Regions from separate parts of the Streptomyces afghaniensis genome, predicted to be linked through region 2. Evidence: predicted binding sites of a transcription regulator. Region 2 holds the regulator's gene; the other holds the start of a gene.

Region 1 (11,096 bases), on a different contig from region 2:
GGGGCTCGGGCGTTCCGGTCCCGGCTCTCGTGTGGCTCGGGCGTGCTGGTTCCGGCTCCTGCGGGGCTCGGGCGTTCCGGCCCTAGCTCCCACGGGGCCCGGCGGCCCGGTCCCGGCTGCTGCGCGGCTCGGGCGTTCCGGTTCGGGCTCCCCGGGCTCCCACAGGGCTCCGGCGGCCCGGCCCCGCTCCGACGTCCACGACCCGGCTCTGCCACGCCCGCCACGCCAGCCCGGCTCCGCCACGCCCGGCTCCGCCAAGCCGGCCCCGGCTCCGCCACGCCCGGCTCCGCCAAGTCGGCCCCGGCTCCGCCACGCCCGGCTCCCAGCCCGGCTCCGCCACGCCGCCAGCCGGCCAAGCTCCGCCCGGCCCCGGTGGGTCCCCCGCTCGTCTACTCGTCGTCCTCGTCGTCCAGCCGTGCCAGCCACGTGGCCAGTCGCTCCACCGGCACCTCGAAGTCGGGGTTGAGATCGACGAATGTCCGCAGCTGCTCGGCCAGCCACTCGAAGGTGACCTCCTCCTCGCCGCGCCGCTTCTCCAGTTCCTCGATGCCACGGTCCGTGAAGTACATGCCGTCAAGGATATGTGCGCGCAAACGGCCGGGCCGCACCCCCGAAGCGGGGATGCGGCCCGGTCACACAGGACGCGCGAGGGCGCTTACGCGTCGAACACCTCACGCACCAGCTGCTCCTGCTCGGCCTGGTGCCGCTTCGCGGAACCGACCGCCGGGGACGAGCTGTGCGGGCGCGAGATGCGGCGCAGGCGCTCGCCGTGCGGGACGTCCGCGCCGACCGCCAGGTCCAGGTGGTCGATCAGGTTGAGCGCGATGAACGGCCAGGCACCCTGGTTCGCCGGCTCCTCCTGGGCCCACAGGTACTTCTCGGCGTTCGGGTACTTCTTGATCTCCGCCTGGAGCTCGGTACCCGGCAGCGGGTACAGGCGCTCGATGCGGATGATCGCCGTGTCCGTAACGCCGCGCTTCTGACGCTCGGCCTCCAGGTCGTAGTAGACCTTGCCGGCGCAGAAGACGACCTTCTTGACCGCGGCCGCGTCCACCGACGGGTCGCCGATGACCGGCTGGAACTGGCCGGTCGTGAACTCCTCCGCCTTCGAGGCCGCCGCCTTCAGGCGCAGCATCGACTTCGGCGTGAAGACCACCAGCGGCTTGTGGTGCGGGTTGTGCACCTGCCACCGCAGGAGGTGGAAGTAGTTCGACGGCGACGTCGGCATGGCGACCGTCATGTTGTTCTGGGCGCACATCTGGAGGAAGCGCTCCGGGCGGGCCGAGGAGTGGTCCGGGCCCTGGCCCTCGTAGCCGTGCGGCAGGAGCAGGACGACGCCGGAGGTCTGGGCCCACTTCTGCTCGGCCGACGAGATGAACTCGTCCACGACCGTCTGCGCGCCGTTGACGAAGTCGCCGAACTGCGCCTCCCACATCACGAGCGCCTCGGGGCGGGCCAGCGAGTAGCCGTACTCGAAGCCCATCGCCGCGTACTCGGAGAGGAGCGAGTTGTAGACGTTGAGCCGCGCCTGGTCCTCGGAGAGGTACTGCAGCGGCGTGTACTCGTCGCCCGTGCTGCGGTCGATGATGACCGCGTGGCGCTGGCCGAACGTACCGCGCTGCGAGTCCTGGCCGGCCAGACGGACCGGGACGCCCTCCAGGAGGAGGGAGCCGACGGCGAGGGTCTCGCCCATGCCCCAGTCGATCGTGCCGTCCTCGACCATCGACGCCCGGCGCTGGAGCTGCGGCAGCAGGCGCGGGTGGACGGTGATGTGGTCGGGGATGTTGACCTGGGACTCGGCGATCCGCTTGACGACCTCCGAGGTCACCGCGGTGTTCACGGCGACCGGGAACTCGGCCTGCGGGTCGGAGGGCTCCACGGCGGACGGCTGCGAGGTGGCCTCGCGGACCTCCGTGAAGACCTTCTCCAGCTGGCCCTGGTAGTCCTGGAGCGCCTGCTCGGCCTCTTCCAGGGTGATGTCGCCGCGACCGATGAGGGACTCGGTGTAGAGCTTGCGCACCGAGCGCTTCTTGTCGATCAGGTCGTACATCAGCGGCTGGGTGAAGGCCGGGTTGTCCGACTCGTTGTGACCGCGGCGGCGGTAGCAGATGAGGTCGATCACCACGTCCTTGTTGAACGCCTGGCGGAACTCGAAGGCCAGGCGGGCCACGCGGACCACGGCCTCCGGGTCGTCGCCGTTCACGTGGAAGATCGGGGCCTCGATCATCCTCGCCACGTCCGTCGCATACATCGACGAGCGCGAGGACTCGGGGGCCGCGGTGAAGCCGACCTGGTTGTTGATGACGATGTGGACCGTGCCGCCGGTGCGGTAGCCGCGCAGCTGCGACATGTTCAGGGTCTCGGCCACCACGCCCTGGCCCGCGAAGGCCGCGTCGCCGTGGATCGCCACCGGCAGGACCGTGAAGTCCGTGCCGCCCTTGCCGATGATGTCCTGCTTGGCGCGGGAGACGCCCTCCAGGACCGGGTCGACGGCTTCGAGGTGCGACGGGTTCGCGACCAGGGAGACCTTGATCTGCTCGCCGTCCAGACCCGTGAAGGTGCCCTCGGCGCCCAGGTGGTACTTCACGTCACCGGAGCCGTGCATCGACTTCGGGTCGAGGTTGCCCTCGAACTCGCGGAAGATCTGGGCGTACGACTTGCCGACGATGTTGGCCAGGACGTTCAGCCGGCCGCGGTGGGCCATGCCGACGACGACCTCGTCCAGGCGGGACTCGGCGGCCGAGTCCAGCACCGCGTCGAGCAGCGGGATGACGGACTCGCCGCCCTCCAGGGAGAAGCGCTTCTGGCCGACGTACTTCGTCTGCAGGAAGGTCTCGAAGGCCTCCGCCGCGTTCAGGCGGCGCAGGATGCGCAGCTGCTCCTCGCGCTCCGGCTTGGAGTGCGGGCGCTCCACCCGGTCCTGGATCCACTTGCGCTGCTTCGGGTCCTGGATGTGCATGAACTCGATGCCGGTGGTGCGGCAGTACGAGTCGCGCAGGACGCCGAGGATGTCGCGCAGCTTCATCATCGACTTGCCGGCGAAGCCGCCGACGGCGAACTCGCGCTCCAGGTCCCACAGGGTGAGCCCGTGCTCGGTGATGTCCAGGTCGGGGTGCTTGCGCTGCTGGTACTCCAGCGGGTCGGTGTCGGCCATGACGTGGCCGCGGACCCGGTAGGAGTGGATCAGCTCGAAGACACGGGCGGCCTTCGTGACGTCGTCGTCGTGGCTGGCGTCGATGTCCTTGAGCCAGCGGACCGGCTCGTAGGGGATGCGCAGCGCCTCGAAGATCTCGTCGTAGAAGTTGTTCTCGCCGAGCAGGAGGTTCGCGACCTGGCGGAGGAACTCGCCGGAGGCGGCGCCCTGGATCACCCGGTGGTCGTAGGTCGACGTGAGCGTCATGACCTTCGAGATGCCGAGCTTGTTCAGGGTGTCCTGGGAGGTGCCCTGGAACTCCGCCGGGTAGTCCATGGAGCCGACGCCCATGATCACGGACTGGCCGGGCATCAGACGCGGCACCGAGTGGACCGTGCCGAGGCCGCCGGGGTTGGTCAGGGAGACCGTGACCCCGGAGAAGTCGTCCATCGTCAGCTTGCCGTCGCGGGCGCGGCGGACGATGTCCTCGTAGGCCTGCCAGAACTCGAAGAAGTTCAGCGTCTCGGCCTTCTTGATCGCCGCGACGACCAGCTGGCGGTCGCCGTTCGGCTTGACCAGGTCGATGGCGAGGCCGAGGTTGACGTGGTCCGGCTTGACCAGGGTCGGCTTGCCGTCCACCTTCGCGAACGAGTAGTTCATCGCCGGCATCGCCTTGATGGCCTGGACCATCGCGTAGCCGATGAGGTGCGTGAAGGAGATCTTCCCGCCACGCGCCCGCTTGAGGTGGTTGTTGATGACGATGCGGTTGTCGAACAGCAGCTTCACCGGGACCGCGCGCACGGACGTGGCCGTGGGCAGCTCCAGGGAGGCGTCCATGTTCTTCGCGACCGCGGCGGCGGGACCGCGCAGCACGACCTGCTCGGGGCCCGAGGGGGCCTCGGCGGCGGGCTCGGCCTTCGGCTTCGCGGCGGCGGGCTTGGCGGCCGGGGCGGCCTTCGCCGGAGCCGGTGCCTGGGCCTGGGCCTGGGCGGGAGCCTGAGCCGGTGCCTGCGCGGCGGGCTTCGCCTGGGCGGGAGCCGGCGCGGCGGCCGCGGGCTTCGGGGCCGCCGGGGCGGGGGCCGCGGCCTGGGCGGGTGCGGCAGGGGCCGCCGGCTGAGCGGTGGTCCCCGCGGCCCCCGCGGCCGCGGTACCCGCCGGAGCCGAGGCGGCAGCCGCCCCCGGCTTGTAGTCGGCGAAGAAGTCCCACCAGGCTCGGTCTACCGAATTCGGGTCCTGGAGGTACTGCTGATAGATCTCGTCGACGAGCCACTCGTTGGCACCGAACGACGCAGCAGGGTTCTTCCCCGCTTGGTCGGTGTCGGTCGAGATGCTCGAGTTACTGGGGGACTGTGGCGACACGGCGGCAACCGCCCTCTTCCGCTTCACAAGATGATGGACAGCGGGAATCAAGGCTACGCCCCCTGGACCGGGTAGGTCAGGTCGGGCCCGTTCAACGTCGCGCAAGTCACATCTTGAACTGTGTTTCGGGGCTTGAAATGGCGGGAAACAAGCGTGGTTCCGCTTAAAGAGGGAAGGGCGCGGCAGGGCCTCGTGCGCCGACGGCGCGGGCCTGTGCCTGATCACACGTGTCCGTCAGTGCGGACGCCCGTGGATCTTGTGGCTCCGCTTCGAACTTTACGTCAACTTGGCAGAGATGGAAGTCCCGGAAGAGTGACAAGAATCCGGCAACCACGCTCGGATTCGGCCACTCCGATCCGCCCGCCGTGCAGATCCACCGCCCAGCGCGCGATGGCCAGCCCGAGACCCGTACCGCCGTCGCTCCCTGGCCCCTGCGGCCGTTTGACGTTGCCGCGGTTGAACCGCTCGAAGACGCGGTGCCACTCGGACTTCGGAATACCGGGGCCCTCGTCCAGGACTTCCAGCTCCAGCGACTCCGGCAGCGCGCCGCGCCGCGCCTTGACCGTCACACGGCCGTGCGGCGGGCTGTGCTTGACCGCGTTGTCGATGAGGTTGGCCACGACCTGGTGGATGCGCTCCGGGTCGGCGTGCGCGGTCAACTCCGGCGGGTGGACGTCGAGGTGCAGATGGACGTCCGTACGGGTGTGACTGCCCGAGCCGGTGGCGATGCCCGCGCGCACGGAGGCGACCATGTTGGCCTCCTTCAGTACGCCGGACAGATACGGCCACACCTCGAACCGCCGCTGTTTCAGCGGTACGACGCCGTTGTCCAGGCGGGACAGGTCCAGCAGCGTCTCCACCAGCCGGCCGAGCCGCTCGGTCTGCTTCAGCGCCGTGCGCATCGTCTCCGGGTCGGCCTGCGTGACGCCGTCGACGATGTTCTCCAGCACCGCGCGCAGGCCGGCGATGGGTGTGCGCAGCTCGTGCGAGACGTTCGCCACGAGTTCCTTGCGCTGGCTGTCCTGCGCCTCCAGCTCGTCGGCCATGGCGTTGATCGTCACGGCCAGGTCGCCCAGCTCGTCACGGCGGTTCTCCCGCGTCCGGCGGGTGTAGTCGCCCTGCGAGATCGAACGGGCCACGGCCGTCATCTCGTCCAGCGGCGCGGTGAGCGAATGGGCCACGAACTGCGTAATGAGCAGTGTGGCGATCATCGAGAAGACCGTGATGAAGCGCAGCTCCGTCTTCGTGTGCACCGCGATCACCGACAGGCCCGTGGTGATCAGCACCGAGATGACGACCAGCGCGCCCAGCTTGGTCTTGATCGAGAACGGGCTCACCCCGCCCCAGGGTTCCGGCTCCCCGGGGTTTCTCCGTGCGGCCGGCCCGCCGCTCATGGCGTCGGGGTCTCCAGGGCGTAGCCCACGCCGTGCACCGTACGGATCCGCTCGGCGCCGATCTTCCGGCGCAGCGCCTTGATGTGGCTGTCGACGGTCCGGGTACCGGAGGCGTCCGCCCAGTCCCAGACCTCGGCCAGCAGCTGCTCGCGGGAGAGCACCGCGCGCGGGGTGTTCGCCAGGCACACCAGCAGGTCGAACTCGGTCGGCGTGAGGTGGACATCCTCACTCCGCACCCGGACTCGGCGCTGCGCGTGGTCGATCTCCAGTTCGCCGAGGCGCAGGATGCCGCTGCGCGGCGTCGCGGCGGCCAGCGCGGCCCGCTCCACGCGGCGCAGCAGCACGTGCACGCGCGCCGCCAGTTCCCGCATCGAGAACGGCTTCGTCATGTAGTCGTCGGCGCCGACGCCGAGCCCGACCAGCATGTCGGTCTCGTCGTCGCGTGCGGTGAGCATCAGCACCGGCACCGGGCGGGCGGCCTGCACGCGCCGGCAGACCTCCAGACCGTCGAAGCCGGGCAGCATGATGTCGAGGATCAGCAGGTCGGGCTGCCAGGCCTCGGCCGTGTCGACGGCGGCCGGACCGTCACCCGCTGTTTGCACGAGGAATCCCTCGGCTCGCAGGCGGGTCGCGATGGCATCCACGATCGTGGCGTCGTCCTCGACGACGAGAACCCGGCGCTGTGCGCCCGGTGTAGCCGTCGCCGAACCGTTGTGGGAGGTGTGTGTCTGCTCCATCGCCCGCCCCTGGGGTGTGCTTTCCGGAATCAGTGGGGTGATTCCTCGGTCTGCGCATGGTTGCGATTGACGCTTGAATGATCGGCGTCAGAGGAGCAGCGTACGGGGAGTCAGCACACCTTTGCTATCCAGGGCTGATGCCGAGGTGCACGACGTCCGGAACGCCCCGGGCAACCGGGATCTCTTCGGTACGCACCTGTTGGAACCCGACATTCCGCAGGGTTTCTTCGAATTCCGGTGAGGGCTGGGCGGACCAGACGGCGAGCACCCCGCCGGGCCTCAACACCCGTACGCAGCTTGCCAGTCCGGCCTCTCCATAGAGAATTTCGTTGCCCTCCGTGACGGTCCAGCCGGGGCCGTTGTCGATGTCGAGGCACAGGGCGTCGTACGTGGCGGATGTCTCATTGACGTAGGCCACGAGATCGGCTTCGACGATTTCCGTGCGGGGGTCGGCGAGGGCCTCGGCGGAGAACGCGCGGAGCGGGCCGTCGAGGTGCCACTCGACAATCGCGTGCTCGCGTTCCACGACCGTGATCCCTCCCCAGCGCGGGTTCGCCGCCGCGTGGGCGAGGGAGAAGCCGACGCCGAGTCCGCCGATCAGCACGTCCGGGCGGTCCCGGCCCGCCAGGGCGTCCAGGGCCGCGTCGACCAGCCGCCGCTCGGAGCGGCCGTCGGAGGTGTCCATCAGGAAGCAGCCGTTCGCGATGATCTCCAGCCGGTCGCCGTGCCGTCGCAGCACGACCTCGCCGTGCGGGCCCTCGCGACGGTCCAGCACGAGGGGGATGTCGTTCGAGGTGGGCATCCGAGCATCCTGGCAGGTGAGGGGCGTCCGGCGCCAAGCAATACGGAGAGGCCGGCCGGGGACGCGGCACGCTGCTGTCAGGTTGCTGTGAATCGGCTCTCGCGTGGCGCCGGTCACAGACAGGGGGCAAAGGTGCGCGAAGGGTGGGGCATGACGGAAGGAGCGCCCGCCGTGGATCGCACCGCGCCGGCCGACGAGACGGCCACGCCGACGCCGACGGGCGCGCCCGTTTCCGACGTGACGGCGCTGCTGGACGGGGTGCCGCGGCAGCGGGCCGGCGGCCCGCTGCCGTGCGGGACCGTGGGCCCGGACGGGCGAGAGTCCGCCGCGGTGGAGAAGCCCCGGCCTCGGCTTCGGGCGCCGCGGGTGTGGCGGCTGCTCCCCACTCCCACGGGCACGCCGTTCACGTTCGGGTACGGGATCGTCCTCTGCCTGACCTCGCTGTTCTCCGCGTACGCGGACCCCGCGCTGGTGCACGCCCTGCTCCAGGGCTCCAGTACGGATGTGGCGCACCTGGTGCGGACGCCGGAGCTGGTGCTGGTCGGCAGCGCGCTGTGGCTCGCGGGCGGGGTGGCCTCGCCGTTCGCGATCGGGTTCGTGCTCGTGCTGACCGCGCTGGAACGGCGGATCGGCGGCCTGCGCACGGCCGGTGTCTTCCTGCTCGGGCACGTCCTCGCCACCCTGGCGACCGAGGTGCCGGTCGGGCTCGCGGTGCTGGCCGGGCAGCTTCCCGAGAGTTCGCTGCACCGGCTCGACTACGGCGTCAGCTTCGGTGTCGCCGCCGGCACCGGCGCCCTGGCCGGACTGCTGCCTCTCTGGCTGCGTGTGCCGCTGCTGGCCGGCTTCGGCGGGATGCTGCTCCAGGACCTGCTCGCCCTCACCGACCCGATGACGAACTGGGGGCATCTGATCGCCCTGGCCATCGGTGTCGCGACCTGGCCGGTGCTGCGGCGGTGGCGGGGGAGGCGCACCGGCCCGATCGGACCGGCCCGGGGCTGAACCCGAGGCCGTTCAGGTCCGTGGTTCGTGCTTCGCGCTGGTGAGCGGGGCCACGACTTCCCAGCCCAGCGCCTCGTAGAGCCCTCGCCCCGCGGGCGTACCGGCGAGGACGCCGGTCCGTGCCCCTTGCCGGGCGGCGGCGCTCTGCAGCGTCCGCATGACGAAGCTGCCGAGACCCCTGCGGCGATGCCCGGGGGCCGTCTCGATCTGGTCGGCGACGGCGGTGGCGCCGGTCGGGGCCATCTGGCCGCGCGCTGCGAGCGAACCGTCCGGGGCGGCCACCATCACTCGCGTCACTCCGCCGCGCGACCAGCTGCGCAGCCGGTAGCCGTCGGGCACGTCCGGAGCGCCGTGGTCTGTCAGCGGGACCCTCATCAGATAACCGGGCTCGGGGTCGATCCACCAGCTGTCGTCCAGCCAGCCGGCGACCACCGACGGGTCCCGGAACGCCTTCAGCCACACGCCGGCCCCGGTCACCGCGCCGGCCACCTTCCGGACGGACGTCTCGTCGAGGTCGTCGCCGGTCGCGCCGAACACATGCCGTGTGACGTGGCCGTTCGCCCCCACGTCGATCGTGCAGCCCCACGGCTCGGTCACGGGCGGAGCGGCCCCGCGCGACACGATCCACCCGTCCACCCACGCCTGCACGGTCCTGTCCACGCCGCCCCCTGGTAATAGGCACTAGCCGAATTGATCTGTTACGCCGCTGACTCTACGACCCCGATCGCCCCTGGCGTCACGGTCGATCGCTCACAGCGAACGGCGGGTGGGGAACATCCGGCGACTCCCGTGCATTGAGTCGGCATAGCTCAACTTGACTGCCGAAGGGGAGATCATGGCTTCGACGTCCACACCGCTCACCCTGCCCGTGCTGCCGCTCGACGACGAGGTCGTCCTGCCCGGAATGGTGGTCCCGCTGGACCTGAGCGACTCCGAGGTCCGTGCCGCGGTGGAGGCCGCACAGGCCGCTGCTCGGACAACGCCCGGAAAGCCCCGGGTACTCCTGGTGCCACGCATCGACGGCACGTACGCCGGCACCGGTGTCCTCGGCACCGTCGAGCAGGTGGGCCGGCTGGCCGACGGCGATCCGGGCGCGCTGATCCGCGGCCGGGGCCGGGTGAGGATCGGTGCGGGGACCACGGGTCCCGGCGCGGCCCTCTGGGTCGAGGGCACCCGCGTCGACGAATCCGTCCCGGAGCCGCTGCCCGGGCAGGTCGCCGAACTGGTCAAGGAATACAAGGCCCTCGCCACCGCCTGGCTGCGCAAGCGCGGTGCCTGGCAGGTCGTCGACCGGGTGCAGGCCATCGACGACGTCTCGGCGCTCGCCGACAACTCCGGCTACTCGCCCTTCCTGACCACCGATCAGAAGGTCGAGCTGCTGGAGACCGCCGACCCGGTCGCCCGGCTGAAGCTCGCCACCCAGCAGCTGCGCGACCACCTCGCCGAGCAGGACGTGGCCGAGTCCATCGCCAAGGACGTCCAGGAGGGCGTCGACAAGCAGCAGCGCGAGTTCCTGCTGCGGCGTCAGCTCGAAGCGGTCCGCAAGGAGCTGCGCGAGCTGAACGGCGAGCAGGAGGGAGAGGAGTCCGACGACTACCGCTCCCGGGTGGAGGCCGCCGACCTGCCCGAGAAGGTCCGGGAGGCCGCGCTCAAGGAGGTCGACAAGCTGGAGCGGTCCTCCGACCAGTCGCCCGAGGGCTCGTGGATCCGCACCTGGCTCGACACGGTGCTGGAGATGCCGTGGAACGAGCGCACCGAGGACGCGTACGACATCCAGGGCGCCCAGGCCATCCTCGACGCCGAGCACTCCGGCCTTCAGGACGTGAAGGAGCGGATCACCGAGTACCTGGCCGTGCGCAAGCGGCGTACCGAGCGGGGGCTGGGCGTGGTCGGCGGGCGGCGCGGCGGTGCCGTGCTCGCGCTCGTCGGACCGCCCGGCGTCGGCAAGACCAGCCTGGGCGAGTCCGTCGCCCACGCGATGGGGCGGAAGTTCGTGCGCGTCGCCCTCGGCGGCGTCCGTGACGAGGCCGAGATCCGCGGCCACCGGCGTACGTACGTCGGTGCCCTGCCCGGCCGGGTCGTCCGCGCCATCAAGGAGGCCGGGTCGATGAACCCGGTCGTGCTGCTCGACGAGATCGACAAGGTGGGCTCGGACTTCCGGGGCGACCCGGCCGCGGCCCTGCTCGAAGTGCTCGACCCGGCGCAGAACCACACCTTCCGGGACCACTACCTGGAGGTCGAGCTGGACCTCTCGGACGTGGTCTTCCTCGCGACCGCCAACGTCCTGGAGGCGATCCCGGAGGCGCTGGCCGACCGGATGGAGATCGTCCGCCTGGACGGTTACACCGAGGACGAGAAGGTCGTCATCGCCCGCGACCACCTGCTCCCGCGTCAGCTGGAGCGGGCCGGGCTCGCCGAGGAAGAGGTGGCCATCGACGAGGGCGCGCTGCGCAAGCTCGCCGGTGAGTACACGCGCGAGGCGGGCGTGCGCAACCTGGAGCGGTCGATCGCACGGCTGCTGCGCAAGGTCGCGGCCCAGCACGAACTGGGTGAGCGGGAGCTGCCGTTCACCGTCCGGGACGAGGACCTGCGCTCTCTGATCGGACGGCCGCACCACGTGCCCGAGTCCGCCCAGGACCCGGCCGAGCGCCGCACGTCGGTGCCGGGCGTGG
Region 2 (11,096 bases):
ACCGAGGGTCGGGGAGACAGCCGGCCGTGGCGGACCGTCCAGGCCCGCCTGTGCGATCCGCACCCCCAACTGCGTACGGCTCGCCGCCCCCAGCGTCTCCGACAGCCGGGCGATGTGTGCCCGGCACGTCCGCACGCTTATGCCCAGGCGTTCCGCGATGACGGCGTCCTGGTGCCCTTCCGCCAGCAGCGCCGCGATCGACTGCTCCCGGTGGGAGATGCCCTCGATGCCGGTGTCGGGCAGCGGCGCGGTCAGCGGGATGGCGAGGCGCCAGAGCCGCTCGAACACCGTGACGAGGTACTCGACGATCGCCGGGTGCCGTAGCTCCAGGGCCATCGTGCGGTCGGTGTTGGCGGGGATGAAGGCCACCGTCCGGTCGAAGAGGATCAGCCGGTCGATCACCTCGTCCAGCGTGCGGGCCTCCACCGCGTCGCCCATCAGCTCCAGGTAGTTCAGCAGCCCCTGCCCGTGCCGGGCGACATGCGTGTACAGGTCCCGCATCCGCACGCCCCGGCCGCGCAGCGCCAGCGCCCGGTGCAGCCCCTCGGAGAGTTCCGCCTCGCGCCGGATGCCGCCCGGCTGCACCGTGAGCACCTCGGTCGTGCACGCCTGGGTCGCCTCGTCCATCGCGGCCTGGATCCGGGCGAGTCCGTCCAGCACCCGGATCGCCGAGCCCTCGGCCGCGGGCGGGGCCGGCTGCACCTGGCGCCCCAGCCCGGCGTACCACTCGAACGCCGCCACGGCCGAACCCACCCGCCGCTGGCTCGCGCTGACCTCGTCGTACATCCCGCGCAGCAGCCGGGTCATGACCTCCTGCGGCGGGGTCGGCACCAGCCAGTCCATGTCGTCGGGGTCGGGGTGCAGCAGGGCGAGTTCCAGCAGACAGGGCACCGGATCAGCGTCCCGGCGCGGCACGCGGCCCCGCCGTACGGCCCGGGAATACACGCGATCCCCGGCCTCGCACAGTCGGTCGGCACCGTGTGGATGCTCCTCCGCCCCGTGCCCGGCCATCGCCGATCCCACCCCCGGTTTCGCCGTCTTCCGCAGCGCAACTATGCGCGGACGGGACCTGCTCCGCAACACGGCTCCCCGCACCGCCCTCGCCGGAAAACACCGGTACGCACCGGTATTTCCGCGGCTCAGCTCGTCACGTTGCAACAAATGGCCGGTGGGCGACCTGAAAGGCGGCAGACAGCAGAGGGCAGACGGCAGGCGGATCGGCTACTTGAGGCCGATCGCCTCGCAAGCCGACTCGTACTTCGCCGTGCAGATGTCCGACAGCTTGTAGATGTCGTCGGCGACGACCGTGTCCTTGATGTTGGACTTCGTCAGGGCGACCACCGGCACGAGGTGGGCGGGAATGCCCTTGTGGGTGGGGCTGTCGACCTTGTCGCGGGCGAGGGCGGCGAACTGGATGTCCCGGCCCTGAACCTTGGCCACGGCCATCTCCGCGGCGTTCTCGGCCTCCTGCGGGTACGACTTGTACACGCTCATGTACTGGTCGCCGGTGATGATCCGCTGCACCGCCGGGAGCTCCGCGTCCTGTCCGGTGATCGGCGGCAGGTCGGTCACGCCCGCGGCCTCCAGCGCCTTGACGATGCCGCCCGCCATGCCGTCGTTGGCGGAGTACACCGCGGCGATGTCGTCCTTGCCGATCTTCTGGATCGCCTCGGCCATGTTGGCCTCGGCGTTCTCCGGCTTCCAGTCCTTGGTGTCGAAGGACTGCGCGATCGTCACCTTGCCGTTCAGCTCGGACATCGCACCGGCCTTGAACTGCTTGGCGTTCGGGTCCGTCGGCGAGCCGTTCATCATCACGATCTTGTCGGAGAGGCTCGCCTTCTCGCCGATCGCCTCCAGCAGGGTGCGCCCCTGGACCTCGCCGACCAGTTCGTTGTCGAAGGAGATGTACGCGTCGATCGGGCCCTCGGCCAGCCGGTCGTAGGCGATGACCGGGATGCCGGCGTCCTTGGCCTTCTTCACTCCGCCGGCGATGGCGTGCGCGTCGACGGCGTCCAGCAGGATCACGTCGACCCGGTCGTCGATCATCTGCTGCAGCTGGGCCGCCTGCGTGTCGGCGCTCGCTTCGGCGTTGGCGTACTCGACGCGTCCCCGGTCGTTGGTGAGGGACTCGACCTTCCTCTTGATGATGGGGTAGTCGAAGTTCTCGTACCGGGTGTTCGCCTTCTCCGGGAGCAGCAGGCCCACCGTGATGTCGTTGCCCTTGGTCGGGCTCGCCTCGTCGCTGCTCCCTGTCGCGTTGAGCACGCCGCAGCCGGCGAGCGTGACGGACATCGTGGCCGCGGCCACGGATATGGAGATACGACGGCGCATGCGGGAGCTCACTTCGCGTGTGATTCGGACGTGGGCACACTTTGTGGCCCATGTGACTGAAAAGCCAACGTTGCTGCGCCCCCCAGCGTCAAGCGGAACCACTTAACGAGATGACAACACCACGCTCCGCAGCACTTGTGAAGACTGTGCGGAATCACCTCCAAGTGACGTGCACCATCCGGTCATCCACAGGAGGCCCGGCGGAAACGCCCCAAGACATACGAAAAGGGCCGGGAGTGTTCTCCCGGCCCTTTCCGCAGGCGTACGCGCGTCAGTCCGACTGCTGCTGCCGTTTCGGCCGCCACACGACCAGCGCGCTGGTCTGCTGGACCTCCTGGTACGGCACCAGGTCTCGGCGGTACGACGCGTGCACCGCCGCCTCGCGCTGCCGCATGGCCGCCGCCGCGCCGTCGAGCGCGTCCTCCAGCTCGGCCACCCGGGCCTGGAGCGCGGCGACCTGGTTCTCCAGTTCGATGATGCGCTTGATGCCCGCCAGGTTGATGCCCTCGTCCTGCGACAACTGCTGGACGGTGCGCAGCAGTTCGATGTCGCGGGCCGAGTAGCGGCGGCCCCGGCCGGCGGTGCGGTCCGGAGACACCAGGCCCAGACGGTCGTACTGGCGCAGGGTCTGCGGGTGCAGGCCGGACAGCTGGGCCGCCACCGAGATGACGTAGACCGGGGTCTCCTCGGTCAGTTCATACGGGTTGCGTCGACGACCGTCCATCTGACTCATGCTCCCTTCGCGGCCTGGAACAGCTCCGCCCGCGGATCCTCACCCGCGGTCGCCTCGCGATACGCCTCGAGCGCGTCACGAGCCTTCCCCGTCAGGTCCTTCGGAACACTCACCTCGACGGTGACCAGGAGGTCGCCGCGGGTGCCGTCCTTGCGGACCGCGCCCTTGCCCCGGGCGCGCATGGTGCGGCCGTTGGGCGTGCCGGGCGGCAGCTTCAGCGTGACGGGCGGGCCGCCCAGCGTCGGCACCCGGACCTCGCCGCCGAGGGCCGCCTCGGCGAAGGTCACCGGGACGGTGACGGTGAGGTTGTCGTCCTTGCGGCCGAACACCGGGTGGGAGTCGACGTGCACGACCACGTACAGGTCGCCCGCCGGGCCGCCGCGCTCGCCCGGCGCTCCCTTGCCGCGCAGCCGGATCCGCTGGCCGTCGCTGACGCCCGCGGGGATGCGCACCTGCATGGTCCGCGAGGACTTGGCCCGGCCGCTGCCCTTGCAGACCTCGCAGGCGTTCTCTGCGATCAGGCCGCGGCCCTTGCAGTCCGGGCAGGGGTCGGTGAGGGAGAAGCCACCGCCGCTGCCCCGGGCGACCTGCCCGGTGCCGACGCAGGTCGGGCACACCCGCGGTGTGCCGTTCTTGTCACCGGTGCCCGAGCAGGCCTTGCAGGGCGACTGCGAGGACATCCGCAGCGGGACGGTCGCGCCCTCGATCGCCTCGGTGAAGCTCAGCGTGACCTCGGACTCGATGTCCTGGCCGCGCCGCGGATGCGTGCGCGTCCCCGCGCCCGCGCCGCCACGGTTGAACAGGCCCCCGAAGACGTCACCGAGTCCACCGCCGAAACCGCCGGCTCCCTGGCCGCCGCCCGGGGCGCCTCCGAAGAGGTCGCCCAGGTCGAAGTTGAAGGAGCCGCCGCCCGCGCCGGGCCCCGGGCGGAAGCCGCCGTTGCCGAAGAGGGCGCGTGCCTCGTCGTACTCCTTGCGCTTCTTGGGATCGCCGAGGATGTCGTTGGCCTCGGAGATCTCCTTGAAGCGCTCCTCCGCCTTGACGTTGCCCTTGTTGGCGTCCGGGTGGTACTCGCGGGCGAGCTTCCGGTACGCCTTCTTGATCTCGGCCTCGGTGGCGTCCTTGGGGACGCCGAGGACCTTGTAGTAGTCCTTCTCGATGAAGTCCTTGGTGCTCATCCTCGACGCCCCTCCTTCCCTTCGTCCGCTATGACGTCAGCCCTCTTCCGGGCCACCGCTCTCCTTGTCGTCGGCTTCGGCGGTCTCGTCCGCCTTGACCGTCTGCGCTCCCGGCTGGGGCTCGGCCACCGCCACCCGCGCGGGGCGGATGGTGCGCTCGCCGATCCGGTACCCGGGCTGCAGGATCGCGACGCACGTCGTCTCGGTGACGTCCGGTGCGTAGCTGTGCATCAGGGCTTCGTGGATCGTCGGGTCGAAGGGCTCGCCCTCCTTGCCGAACTGCTGGAGGCCCATCTTGGCCGCCGTGCTCTCCAGCGACTCGGCGACGGACTTGAAGCCGCCGACCAGCTCGCCGTGTTCACGCGCGCGGCCGATGTCGTCGAGCACGGGCAGGAGCTCGGTCAGGAGGTTCGCGATGGCGATCTCCTTGACCGCGATCCGGTCGCGCTCGACCCGGCGGCGGTAGTTCTGGAACTCGGCCTGGAGGCGCTGGAGGTCCGCCGTGCGCTCGCTGAGCGCCGTGCGGGCCTGGTCCAGCTGGGCCACCAGAGCCACGTCCTGGCCCGTGTCCCCGGCCGGGGCCGCCCCCTCCTCCGTGGAGGGGGAGTCGGCGGCCTTCGGCTCGGCGTCTTCGGAGGTGGCGCCGGAAGGGACGTCGGGCTGCTGCTCGTCGAAGCCCGGGGTCTCCTCCGTCACGCGGCACCGTCCTTCCGCTCGTCGTCCACGATCTCGGCGTCCACGACGTCGTCGTCGGCCTTGGCGTCACCGGCACCGGCGCCCGCGTCGGCTCCGGCGGAGGCGCCGCCGGCGGCCTGCGCGGCGTTCGCGTCGGCGTACATGGCCTGGCCGAGCTTCTGCGAGACGGCCGCGACCTTCTCCGTGGCGGTGCGGATCTCGGCCGTGTCCTCGCCCTTGAGCTTCTCCTTCAGCTCGGCGACGGCTTCCTCGACCTCGGTCTTGATCTCGCCGGGGACCTTGTCCTCGTTGTCCTTGAGGAACTTCTCGGTCTGGTAGACGAGCTGCTCGCCCTGGTTGCGGGACTCGGCGGCCTCGCGGCGCTTGTGGTCCTCCTCCGCGTACTGCTCGGCCTCCTGGCGCATGCGGTCGACCTCGTCCTTCGGCAGCGAGGAGCCGCCGGTGACGGTCATCTTCTGCTCCTTGCCCGTGCCCAGGTCCTTCGCGGTCACGTGCATGATGCCGTTGGCGTCGATGTCGAAGGAGACCTCGATCTGCGGGACGCCGCGGGGCGCCGGGGGCAGACCGGTCAGCTCGAACATCCCGAGCTTCTTGTTGTACGCCGCGATCTCGCGCTCGCCCTGGTAGACCTGGATCTGCACGGACGGCTGGTTGTCCTCGGCCGTCGTGAAGATCTCGGACCGCTTGGTCGGGATCGTGGTGTTGCGCTCGATGAGCTTGGTCATGATGCCGCCCTTGGTCTCGATACCGAGGGACAGCGGGGTGACGTCGAGGAGCAGGACGTCCTTGACCTCGCCCTTGAGGACACCGGCCTGCAGGGCGGCGCCGATGGCGACGACCTCGTCCGGGTTGACGCCCTTGTTGGCGTCCTTGCCGCCGGTCAGCTCCTTGACGAGCTCGGCGACGGCGGGCATACGGGTCGAGCCGCCGACCAGGACGACGTGGTCGATCTCGCTGATGGAGATGCCGGCGTCCTTGATGACGTTGTGGAACGGCGTCTTGCAGCGCTCCAGGAGGTCCGCGGTCAGCTGCTGGAACTGGGCGCGGGTGAGCTTCTCGTCGAGGTGCAGGGGGCCCTCGGCGGAGGCGGTGATGTAGGGCAGGTTGATCGAGGTCTCGGTGGACGAGGACAGCTCGATCTTCGCCTTCTCGGCGGCCTCGCGCAGACGCTGCAGGGCCATCTTGTCCTTGCCCAGGTCCACGCCGTGGCCGGACTGGAACTGCTGGACCAGGTAGTCGACGATGCGCTGGTCCCAGTCGTCACCACCGAGGTGGTTGTCGCCGTTGGTGGCCTTCACCTCGACGACACCGTCGCCGATCTCCAGCAGCGAGACGTCGAACGTACCGCCACCGAGGTCGAAGACCAGGATGGTCTGGTCGTCCTTGTCGAGGCCGTACGCCAGCGCGGCCGCGGTGGGCTCGTTGACGATGCGCAGCACGTTCAGACCGGCGATCTCGCCGGCCTCCTTCGTGGCCTGGCGCTCGGAGTCGTTGAAGTACGCCGGGACGGTGATGACCGCGTCGGTCACCTTCTCGCCCAGGTAGGACTCGGCGTCCCGCTTCAGCTTCTGGAGCACGAAGGCGCTGATCTGCTGCGGGTTGAAGGGCTTCCCGTCCAGCTCGATCTTCCAGTCGGTGCCCATGTGCCGCTTGACCGAGCGAATGGTCCGGTCCACGTTGGTGACCGCCTGACGCTTGGCCACCTCTCCGACGAGCACCTCACCGTTCTTGGCGAAGGCGACGACGGACGGCGTGGTCCTGGCGCCCTCGGCGTTGGTGATGACGGTGGGCTCGCCGCCCTCCAGAACGCTGACGACGGAGTTAGTCGTGCCCAGGTCGATGCCGACCGCACGTGCCATGGTTGATTCCTCCAGCTGACTTGAGTGGAACGGACTCAAGTGTGCACGACGGCTCCCAACCGGTCAACAGAGCTGAGTCGACCTGGCTCAACTCTTATCCGTTCCTTACACGCAACGGCGCTCTGACCTGCGGCGACACAGCGCGTCGATCGGCGTACACGGGGACACACAAAAGGGCGAACACCACCAGGAGGGCCCCTCCCGCCACCCACCACAGGGCGTCACCCCCGACCCGGCCGAGGTGCGCGAGTACCCCGACGAGCGCCGCGGAGAACGCGCCGGCCCCCAGCAGCAGAGCCGCCCCCGGCGCGGTCAGCCCGATCCGCCGCAGCCGGTGCGCGAGATGGTCCGGCCCGCTGCGGACGACGGGCCGCCCGCCCAACCGCCGCGAGAGCAGGACGAGCACGGCATCGGCACCCACCACCGCGGTCAGCGCGAACAGCACCCCGGCGCTCTCCCCGACGCCGAACCCCGCGCGGACATGCACGGCACTCATGGCGATCACGAACCCCGCGGACATGGACCCGCAACTCCCCAGCGCCACGCGCGCGGGGTGCCAGTTGTGCAGCAGGAACCCGGTCAGCGCGGCGGCCAGCACGCTCATCAGCACCGCGATCCCGTCCATCACGTCGACGGCGGCGCAGGCCGCCACCGCGAACGCCGCGAGGACCCCGGCCGTCCCAGCGAGCCCGTCGGCATGGTCGAGCCCCCGGAACCCGAAGGTCACCCCGACGACCCACAGGGCCCCCAGCACCCCGGTCCCCACGCCCGCCTCCGCGTACGGCACGACACACGCGGCCGCCACAGCCGTACCGGCGACCAGCACCCGCCGCCGCAGCCGCCACACGTCGTCGATCAGCCCGAGCAGGGCGACGACGCCACCGGCGACGAGCAGCCCGCCGATCCCGCTCCCGGCCGACGCCCCGTCCCTGAGGGCGACGACCGACCCGGTGACGGCCACCACGGCCACGCCCCCGGACAGCGGCACCTCCCGCTGCCGTCGCCGGTCGAGGACGCGCAGGCGCAGGGCGGGGACCCGGAGGAGGGCCGCGAGCAGGGCGGTGAGGAGAAGGGCGGTGGCGGCGGCGACGATCCCGTAGAGCACGGATATAAGTTAGGCGTCACTATGACAATTCGGTATGAATAACACGACGGGATCACGACCGGATCGAGGGCATTTCCTGAGGCAACCCTGAGCGATTCAGATCACTGCCCACCCGGCTACAGTGCGGCGGAAGATAGGGGTAGTCTCAGACGGACTGCATAAGTTACCGCTTAGTAATCTCGGGGAACCCTTCCAAGAACGACCCGTTCCCCCGACAAACCCTCGCAGGCCCGAGGAGCCCCCATGCAACTCGCCGCGATCATCGTGTCGCTGGTCTTGACCGTGGTCGGCGTCGCGCTGCTCGCACGCGCGATCGGCCAGTTCGTCCGGTACTTCAAGCTGGGCCAGCCCGTGCCCGCCGGTACCCGGACCGACAACCCCTACCAGCGCAGCGTGACGCTGGTGAAGGAGTTCCTCGGCCACACGCGCATGAACCGGTGGGGCATCGTCGGTGTCGCCCACTGGTTCGTGGCGATCGGCTTCCTCACGCTGCCGCCGACGATCATCACCGCGTACGGCCAGCTGTTCCAGGCCGACTGGACGCTGCCGGTGCTCGGCGGCTTCCTCCCGTACGAGCTCTACATCGAGTTCATCGCCGCGATGACCACCCTCGGCATCGCGACCCTCATGGTCATCCGCCTGCTGAACCTGCCGTCGCGCCCGGGCCGCAAGTCCCGCTTCGCCGGCTCGAAGATGGGCCAGGCGTACTTCGTCGAGTACGTCATCCTCACGATCGGCCTGGCGATCTACGTCCTGCGGGGCCTGGAGGGCGCACTGCACCACGTGGAGGGATACGAGGCCGCGTACTTCGCCTCGTATCCGCTGGTCCTGGCCTTCAAGGGCCTGAGCGTGGCGGCGCTGCAGAACCTCGTCTACTTCTTCGCGATGATCAAGCTGGGCACGACCATGATCTGGATGATCACGGTCAGCCTGAACACCAACATGGGTGTCGCCTGGCACCGCTTCCTGGCGTTCCCGAACATCTGGTTCAAGCGCGAGGCGTCGGGCGGGACGGCCCTGGGTGCGCTCCAGCCCATGACGTCGGGCGGCGAGCCGATCGACTTCACCGACCCGGGTGAGGACGACGTCTTCGGCGTCTCCCAGGTCGAGCAGTTCTCCTGGAAGGGTCTGCTGGACTTCTCCACGTGCACCGAGTGCGGCCGCTGCCAGTCGCAGTGCCCGGCCTGGAACACGGGCAAGCCGCTCTCCCCGAAGCTGCTGATCATGTCGCTGCGCGACCACGCGCACGCCAAGGCGCCCTACCTGCTGGCCGGCGGCGGCAAGACGATGGAGGGCGAGGAGAAGGCGTCCGAGGAGCAGCTGGCCGGTGTGCCCGCCGCCGCCCTGGCGGAGGCCGAGCGCCCGCTGATCGGCACGGCCGAGGACAACGGCGTCATCGACCCGGACGTCCTGTGGTCCTGCACCACCTGCGGTGCCTGTGTCGAGCAGTGCCCGGTGGACATCGAGCACGTCGACCACATCGTCGACATGCGCCGCTACCAGGTGATGATCGAGTCCGCGTTCCCGTCCGAGGCGGGCACGATGCTCAAGAACCTGGAGAAGAAGGGCAACCCCTGGGGCCTGGCGAAGAAGCAGCGCCTGGAGTGGCTCAAGGAGGTCGACTTCGAGGTCCCGGTCGTCGGCAAGGACATCGAGGACCTGTCCGAGGTCGAGTACCTCTACTGGGTCGGCTGCGCCGGTGCCCTGGAGGACCGCGCGAAGAAGACCACGAAGGCCTTCGCGGAACTCCTCCACATCGCGGGCGTCAAGTTCGCCATCATGGGCGGCGACGAGAAGTGCACGGGCGACTCCGCCCGCCGCCTGGGTAACGAGCCCCTGTTCCAGGAGCTCGGCATGGAGAACGTCATGGCTCTGAACATGGCGTTCGGCGAGGAGATGGACGACGACGGCAAGGTGACGCCCGAGTCGCAGAAGCCGAAGTCCTCCAAGAAGATCGTCGCCACCTGCCCGCACTGCCTCAACACGCTCGGCAACGAGTACCCGCAGCTCGGCGGCGACTACGAGGTCATCCACCACACGCAGCTGCTCCAGCACCTGGTGGACGAGGGCAAGCTCATCCCGGTGACCCCGGTCGAGGGCATCATCACCTACCACGACCCGTGCTACCTGGGCCGCCACAACAAGATCTACACGCCCCCGCGCGAGATCATCGCCAGCGTCCCCGGCATCCGCAACGAGGAGATGCACCGCCACAAGGAGCGGGGCTTCTGCTGCGGCGCGGGTGGTGCGCGGATGTGGATGGAAGAGCGCATCGGCAAGCGCATCAACAACGAGCGGGTGGACGAGGCCCTGTCGGTCAACCCCGACATCGTCTCGACGGCCTGCCCGTTCTGCCTGGTCATGCTCACGGACTCCGTCAACGGCAAGAAGAACGACGGCAAGGCGAAGGAGTCCATCACGGTCGTGGACGTCGCCCAGCTCCTCCTGGACTCGGTGAAGACGCCGGTCCCCGCGGAGGGCGAGGACGACGACGGCGGCGAGCCGCCGGCGGGGACCGCGGACTCCGCGAATGCTCCGGAGCCGGAGCCGGTCAAGTAGACGGTGCTCCGGGTTGTTCCTGACGCCCCCTGTCCGAGTCATCGGGCGGGGGGCGTCGGCGTTCCACGGCTGCCGCTGCCGCAGGTCCGGGTCTTGCTACGGCCATGGTGAAGGCGGGACGTCACTGCCGGTGTGGCCGGGCGGGACCTCGAGCGTCGGGGCGCCCTGCGGTCGCAGGTGCGGCGCGGGCCATGAGGCGGGTGCGGGCACCGGCGGTGAGAGGTGCTGGGGCCGGTGACGTCGGGCGAGCCACAGTACGAGTCCGGCGTAGATCAGTGTCGTCGCCACGTCAGCGAGCGCGAGTTGCCAGGGTGAGTCGGCGGCGGTCTCGTCGGACGACAGCCCGTCGACGACCGCGGCGGCGACGCCGAAGGCCAGCAGGTTGTTCAGGACGTGCAGGGCGACGGCCGCCTCCAGGCCCCCGGTACGGAGGGTCAGCCACCCGGCGACCAGTCCGAAGACCAGCAGGCCGATGAAGCCCCACGTGGTGCCCCAGCCGTGGGCGGCGGCGAACAGCGGGGCCTGCGGGAGCACCGCGAACCAAGGAGAACGGACGAAAGCGCCGACCGTCTGCGTCAGCCAGCCCCGGAAGACGTACTCCTCGGCCGCGGCCTGCACCGGGACGAGGACAACCA

Evidence for each region. The regulator HspR, encoded in region 2, represses chaperone genes until heat shock. The targets are predictions, from matches to a motif close to TTGAGNNNNNNNNNCTCAA.
Region 1: a site for HspR is predicted at 9,219-9,237, ahead of lon (endopeptidase La). Genes of this name have one in related genera too.

Annotation. Positions count from the first base shown of each region.
Region 1 covers NZ_JBIRGJ010000010.1:287,679-298,774, forward strand. The annotation lists gene ACH4G3_RS35665 (DUF6104 family protein) at 390-569, opposite strand; gene ACH4G3_RS35670 (multifunctional oxoglutarate decarboxylase/oxoglutarate dehydrogenase thiamine pyrophosphate-binding subunit/dihydrolipoyllysine-residue succinyltransferase subunit) at 656-4,492, opposite strand; gene ACH4G3_RS35675 (HAMP domain-containing sensor histidine kinase) at 4,774-5,886, opposite strand; gene ACH4G3_RS35680 (response regulator transcription factor) at 5,883-6,623, opposite strand; gene ACH4G3_RS35685 (spermidine synthase family protein) at 6,748-7,425, opposite strand; gene ACH4G3_RS35690 (rhomboid-like protein) at 7,597-8,424, shown strand; gene ACH4G3_RS35695 (GNAT family N-acetyltransferase) at 8,437-9,084, opposite strand; gene lon (endopeptidase La) at 9,260-11,096, shown strand, end outside.
Region 2 covers NZ_JBIRGJ010000003.1:231,358-242,453, forward strand. The annotation lists gene ACH4G3_RS11645 (helix-turn-helix transcriptional regulator) at 1-1,011, opposite strand, end outside; gene ACH4G3_RS11650 (sugar ABC transporter substrate-binding protein) at 1,222-2,331, opposite strand; gene ACH4G3_RS11655 (heat shock protein transcriptional repressor HspR) at 2,603-3,055, opposite strand; gene dnaJ (molecular chaperone DnaJ) at 3,061-4,242, opposite strand; gene grpE (nucleotide exchange factor GrpE) at 4,279-4,938, opposite strand; gene dnaK (molecular chaperone DnaK) at 4,935-6,797, opposite strand; gene ACH4G3_RS11675 (MraY family glycosyltransferase) at 6,892-7,902, opposite strand; gene ACH4G3_RS11680 ((Fe-S)-binding protein) at 8,146-10,461, shown strand; gene ACH4G3_RS11685 (CPBP family intramembrane glutamic endopeptidase) at 10,558-11,096, opposite strand, start outside.